2 regions of the Halomonas sp. LC1 genome follow, and region 1 is predicted to be linked to the other one. Evidence: predicted binding sites of a transcription regulator. Region 1 holds the regulator's gene; the other holds the start of a gene.
The links. The regulator PhoB, encoded in region 1, activates phosphate uptake and scavenging genes when phosphate is short. The targets are predictions, from matches to a motif close to TGTCATANNNNTGTCANA.
Positions count from the first base shown of each region.

Region 2: QIT27_RS02470 (CYTH domain-containing protein) is a predicted target of PhoB. The motif match lies at 1,895-1,912, and genes of this name have one in related genera.

Region 1 is NZ_JASSPG010000007.1:143,027-146,444, reverse strand. It holds gene QIT27_RS12715 (chorismate--pyruvate lyase family protein) at 1-112, shown strand, start outside; gene ubiA (4-hydroxybenzoate octaprenyltransferase) at 151-1,041, shown strand; gene phoB (phosphate regulon transcriptional regulator PhoB) at 1,153-1,842, shown strand; gene phoR (phosphate regulon sensor histidine kinase PhoR) at 1,845-3,137, shown strand.
Region 2 is NZ_JASSPG010000001.1:523,303-526,720, forward strand. It holds gene QIT27_RS02460 (inorganic phosphate transporter) at 1-1,117, opposite strand, end outside; gene QIT27_RS02465 (TIGR00153 family protein) at 1,127-1,807, opposite strand; gene QIT27_RS02470 (CYTH domain-containing protein) at 1,944-2,843, shown strand; gene QIT27_RS02475 (ion transporter) at 2,885-3,418, shown strand, end outside.

The sequences.
Region 1 (3,418 bases):
CCAGAGCTTATGGGGGCGGCGCTCGGTCTTTGAGCACGGTGGGCTTTCGTTACTCGTGCAAGAGTATTTTTTATCCACCATGGCAGATGCACTGGGCCTGCCGTCGCGCTAGGCTAACGCAGCGACTTTTTCGACGAGGTAAGCATGAGCATGGACCGTTCTCTATTGCGCCCGACCGGGTGGGCCCGCTTGACCGATTTCTTACAGCTAATGCGTTTGGACCGACCCATCGGCACCTGGCTGTTGATGTGGCCAACGCTATGGGCGCTGTGGGTCGCCTCCGAGGGCGTGCCGGGCCGCGATGTGCTGCTGATTTTTATCGCTGGGGTATATGTGATGCGCGCCGCAGGCTGCGTGGTGAACGACTACGCCGACCGCCACTTTGATGGTCATGTTAAGCGCACCAAGCAGAGGCCTTTAGCAACGGGGCGGATTAGCGAAACCGAAGCGCAACTGCTGTTTGTGGCGTTGGTGGCCGCCGCCTTTATTTTAGTACTGCTGACCAACTGGTTTACCGTGCTGCTTTCGCTTGGGGGTGTGCTGCTGGCCTCCATTTATCCGTTCATGAAGCGTTACACCCATTTTCCCCAGGTGGTGCTCGGGGCGGCGTTCTCCTGGTCGATCCCGATGGCGTTTGGTGCCGTGCTTGGTGAGGTGCCGTTAGACGCGTGGATACTGTTCAGTGCCAACGTGCTCTGGACGGTCGCGTATGACACCCAGTACGCCATGGTGGATCGCGGCGATGATCTCAAAATTGGCATTAAGTCCACCGCGGTGCTGTTTGGCAGTGCCGACCGTTTCATCATTGGCCTGCTGCAGTTGGCGACGCTGGCTCTGCTTACCTGGGTAGGTATACGGGTTGGGTTAGGCGGTTTCTTCTGGCTGGGTTTGGCAGGCATGGCCGCAACGTTTGCCCATCAGCAGCGGTTAATTTTTCACTGTGACCGCGACCGCTGCTTCCAGGCGTTTCTGAACAATCACTGGTCCGGGCTTTTGGTTTTTGCTGGCATCGCGCTTAGCGGGTGGCCGGTGACTGGCTAATTATGCTGGGTGTCATAGAATTGTCATTAAGTCATGGTGTTATCGTCACAGACATGTCATTGAACTGTTTTCGCATAGATGAGCTTTCTTAGAACACCGTGAGGCCCTGGAATGACCGCCAAGACCGTACTGATCGTCGATGATGAGGCGCCCATTCGCGAGATGATCGCTGTGGCGCTGGAAATGGCTGACTATCGCGTGCTTGAAGCGGACAACGCCCAGGATGCTCATGCGATGGTGGTCGATCACCAGCCCGACCTGCTGCTGCTGGACTGGATGATGCCGGGCACCAGCGGCATCGAGTTGGCCCGTCGTCTCAAGCGTGAAGAGGCCACGGCCGAGCTGCCGATCATCATGCTGACCGCCAAGGGCGAAGAGGACAATAAGATTCAGGGTCTGGAAGCGGGCGCGGATGACTACATCACCAAGCCGTTTTCGCCCCGTGAATTGGTGGCGCGCCTGAAAGCCGTGCTGCGCCGAGCGACCCCGCGTGGTGTGGAAGACCCCATCGAAATCAATGGCCTGCTGTTAGATCCGGTGAGCCATCGTGTGAGCGCGTACGGCAAGGCCCTGGAGATGGGTCCTACCGAGTACCGCTTACTGCAGTTTTTCATGACCCACCAAGAGCGTGCCTATACCCGTAGCCAGTTACTCGATCAGGTGTGGGGCGGCAACGTATACGTCGAAGAGCGCACGGTGGACGTGCATATTCGCCGGTTGCGCAAAGCGCTGGGTGAAGCGCACCAGAATCTGATTCAAACAGTGCGGGGCACTGGATATCGTTTCTCTGCTCGGGTGTAATCGTGCGCCTGTGGAGCCGTGAACTGTGGCGAATCATCTGGCTGGCTTTCCTAGGGATGTGCCTGGGATGGCTGCTGGGCTACCCCGGTTTCGGCTTGGCGGCAGGTCTGACGCTCTGTTTAGTCTATCAACTCCGTCAGCTTAGAGCCCTGTTCAAATGGCTTACGCTGAACCCCCACGATGAGCCACCTGCGGCCACTGGCATGTGGGGCGAACTCTTCGATCGCCTTTATCGTTACCAAAAAAGCCAGCGCATAACGCAAAGCCGCTTGCGAGCCACCCTCGCGCGTATTCAAGAGTCCTCGGAGGCGATGCGTGATAGCGTCGTGATGCTGGATCGCCACGGAGATTTAGAGTGGTGGAACAGTGCCGCCACCGACATGCTCGGCCTGCAAACGGCCCATGACCGCGGTCAGCACATTACCAACTTGCTGCGTGACCCGCGTTTTATCAGCTACTTCAATGCCCGTGAATATAGCGAGCCGCTGACCCTCACCTCGCCCATCGACGAGCGACGCATTTTACAGTATCAAATCACGCTCTATGGTGATGACGAGCGCTTGGTCATGGCCCGGGACATTACGCGCCTGCATCGCCTGGAACAGATGCGCCGCGACTTCGTGGCCAACGTGTCTCACGAGCTGCGCACACCACTGACCGTCCTTTCGGGCTACCTGGAAACGTACGGCGATTTGAAAGAGCTATTGCCGCCTCGATTGGGCAAAGGTATCGGTCAGATGGAAGAGCAGACCAAGCGCATGCAGAACTTGGTCAACGACCTGCTACTACTCTCTCGGCTCGAAATCGACCGAGGGGGAGAAGATCACCAGCCGCTTGCCGTAGGGCCGATGCTAGAGAGTATTCGCCGCGATGCGCTGGCGCTGTCTCACCAGCAACACAGCGTGCAGGTCGTGCTCGATTGCGAAGCGCGCCTAGTCGGCAGCGAGCAGGAGCTGCGCAGTGCGATCTCCAACTTGGCGTTCAACGCGGTGCGCTACACGCCAGCGGGAAGCCAGATCACCCTCCGCTGGGCGGCGCTGCCCAATGGCAGTGCCTGCATCGAAGTGGACGACGACGGTGAAGGGATCGATCCTGTCCATATTCCGCGCCTCACCGAGCGCTTCTACCGTGTCGATAAGGGGCGCAGTACGGCCACCGGCGGCACTGGGCTGGGCCTTGCCATTGTGAAACACGTTCTACTACGCCACGACGCGCAGCTCCAAGTGGAGTCATTGCCCGGTGAGGGAGCGCTGTTCCGCTGCGTGTTTCCGGCTACGCGGGTAGTCCACGACTAACGCGTCGATCGGGCCACCTGCGCCTCTCTCCTCACCTACGCGTTACTGCCCTCTCTCTGGTTTGCATAATCTATGTATAAGTGTGCCATATTGGCATGTAAGCATGGTCAAACACCGCGCATGTGCCATATGTAGCCACCGTATTCGCTTTCGATTCCATGCGAAGCCTACTTTTGGCACGGTGCTATTTTTCATAAGTCTTTGTATTTTAATATCTTTTTTTTGATGCGCGGATTGTTGGCATATCGGCTGCAACGTTATGAGTAAGGAAGATTACCGCA
Region 2 (3,418 bases), on a different contig from region 1:
CGCCTACCAGGGTGTGCGTGGTCGAGATCGGCAGGCCGGTGCCCGAGGCCAGTACCACCGTGGTTGCCGCCGCCAGCGTGGCCGCGAAACCACGGCTCGGCGTGAGTTCGGTGATGCCGGTGCCAACCGTCGCGATGACTTTATGACCGTAAGTCACCAAGCCCACGACGATACCGCCGCCGCCCAGTACCAGGACCCACCAGGGCACCAGCGCCGACGCTTCGATTTCGCCGCCGGTTTGCACCACGCTGATCACTGCCGCCAGCGGGCCCACCGCGTTGGCCACGTCGTTAGACCCGTGCGCAAACGCCATGGCGCAGGCGGTGAAGATCATCAGCACGCCGAACACGCGCTCTACGTTGGCGTAACCAAAATGGTCGTTGGCGCTCTTTTCGAACTTGATGCGGCGCTGCATCAGCATCCCGATGCCCATGATCACCAGACCCAGCAGGATCGAGAGCAATAGGCTCTGGTTGAAGGTGAGGTCGAGCCCCACGTGGGAGAGGCCCTTGGTCAACGTCACCATGGCGACGATGAAACCGACCAGGAACACATAGCCCGGCACATAGCGCTTGGCGGCGGTGAACGGGTTGTCGTTCTCGAAAATCAGGTGATGGACCGATTTGAACAGCACGAAACCGATGGTACCGGCGAGCAGCGGGGACACGACCCAGCTTGCGGCAATCTTGGTCACCGCGCTCCAATCCACGGTAGACGCGCCCAAGCCCGCCACCGCGAAGCCCACGATCGCCCCGACGATGGAGTGCGTGGTGGATACGGGCCAGCCTTTCATGGAAGCGACCAGCAGCCAGGTACCGGCAGCCAGCAGCGCAGCCAACATACCGTATACCAGTAGCTGCGGGTCTTCTTGAAGCAGTTCGGGGTCGATGATGCCTTTACGGATGGTGTTGGTGACTTCGCCACCCGCCAGCCAAGCACCCAAGAATTCAAAAATGACGGCAATTAGGATCGCCTGTTTGATGGTGATCGCTTTCGACCCCACCGAGGTTCCCATGGCGTTGGCGACATCGTTGGCACCCACGCCCCACGCCATGAAGAAGCCGAACAAACAGGCCAGAATGATAAAAATGTCACCGTGCTGGGCAATAATCTGCATGAGGTTCCCTTAGCGTGCGGTCAAAATCTGCAGGCGGCTGCCCACGCGTTCTGCGCGGTCAGAAACTTCACCGACCCACTCGATGATCTTGTAAAGGAAGATCACATCCACCGGCGGTAGCTGGCTCTCTAACTCGAAAAGTTGACGACGAATCGCCACCTGCTGGCTGTCGGCCTGGTGTTCGAGGGTGTGCAGTTCGCGGATCATGTTCTGCATGACATCGGAAACGTTGCGACCAAAACCGGATTCCAGCAGGTCTTTCAACTCTTCCAGCGCTTGGCGCGCTTGGGCCACGCAGGCCACACTGGTGCGCATGTAGTCGCGCATCGGCTCGGCCAGTTCGTTGGGCACGCGCATTTTGCGGCCCAGCATGATGCCGGTAATGTCGCGCACTTTGTTGGCGATTTTGTCCTGCACGCTGATCAAATCGAGCAGGTCGGAGCGCGAGACGGGTAGGAACATGGTGTTCGGCAGGTTCAGCCGCAGCTCTGTCTTCAGGGTGTCGGCATCGTGCTCTAAGCGCGTGACGTTCTCGCGCAGTTCCGCTGCCGTGTCCCAATCACCGGCCAACGTTGCCTCGAAGAACGGCAGCAGTTGGTCGGCACATTCATTGGCCTTGACGATGTGGGCCAGCAACGGCTGGAATGGCGAGCGGCCAAACATCGCGGAAAAAGGGTTGGAGGTTACCATATAGCCTTTAGCCTGTTTTCGGGGAGCCTGGAAATGGCGGGCGCCAGTATAAAGAGTGCGTCCGCCGCCGTCATGAAAAGTTCATAATGTCATCAAAAATTAACCAAAATGTCACAATATTGAGGTGGCGATTGTCATGAAAGAGTCAACTAACGCGCCAGCGCCCACCGAGGTGGAACTCAAACTGGCACTGCCGCCCAGCCAGCTGTCAGCGCTGTTACACCACCCCGTTCTTGCGGCCACGCCGCCGGTTCAGCAGCGGCTTGCCAACACCTACTTCGACACCCCGGCGGGCGATCTTGCCGCCGCGCGGGTGGCCGTGCGCCTGCGCAACATCGACCAGCAGGTGCTGCAAACCGTCAAAACGGCGGGCCAGGGCGGCGGCGGGCTCTCTAGCCGCGAGGAGTGGGAGTGGCCTGTACCGACCGCCGACCTAGACCAAGCGGCACTGGCCAAGCTGCCGCCGTTTCAAGGCGCGCTGGGCGAGTGCATCGCGGCGCTGCGCCCCACATTGAGCACCGATTTCACACGCCGTAGCTGGCCATTGGTATGGCAAGGCAGCCATATCGAGCTGGTGCTGGATGAAGGGGAGATCGTCTGCGGTCGCGCGCGTGCGCCCATTTGCGAGGTGGAGCTGGAGCTGAAAGCGGGCGACCCTGCGGCGCTGTGGACGCTCGCCGTCGAGCTGGCCAGCGACGTACCGCTGCGCCCTTCCGATACCAGCAAGGCGGCGCGTGGCAACGCCCTTGGGCGCCAGCAGTGGCCACTACCCGCCGCAACGCGCCCTGCCGAATGGCTACACCGCGCCACTGTCGCGCTGGATGCCTACCACGACAGCCAAGACGCGGCGCACCTCAGCGCCGCACAGCAGGCCTTGGATGCGCTGGCCCAGCATCCGCAGCTCGATGGCGCAGCACGAAGCGAGGCCGCCACGCTGCCGAGCGCGCTGAATAGCCAGGGCATGCCATCCACGGCGTATGGCGTGGCTGCGTTAAATCTGGCCCGTCGCTTGGCTCACGAAACCGCGCTACGCTAACGACACTGCACGATTGATTAAGCCTACTTCAGGATGACGCGATGAGCTTTCCACTCACTCCCGGTGCCGACGGACTTCGCACCCGGCTGTTCCACCTTATCTTCGAATCCGATACGCCGGGGGCAAAGGCGTTCGACATTGCGCTGATCGTCGCCATTCTGCTGAGCGTGACGGTGATTTTGCTGGGCAGCATCGAGATCTATGCCGAGCGTTACGGGCATATCTTCTTCTACATCGAGTGGGCATTCACGCTGCTGTTTAGCCTGGAGCTGCTGGTGCGCCTCTACTGCCTGGAGCGCCCCACGGTCTACCTCAAGAGCTTTTACGGTATCGTCGATGTCGTGGCGATCATCCCTACCTGGCTGGTGCTACTGGTGCCGGGGGCGCATGGGCTGGTGATCGTGCGAATTCTGCGCGTGCTGCGCATCTTCCGCATTTTGCGGCTGATGGAGTTCGTGGGGGAAGGCAGGCTACTGCTGGATGCGCTCAAGCGCAGCCTGCGCCAAATTCTGCTCTTTTTCAGCAGCATTCTCATGGTCGTCACGCTGTTTGCCGCGTTGATGTACACCATCGAA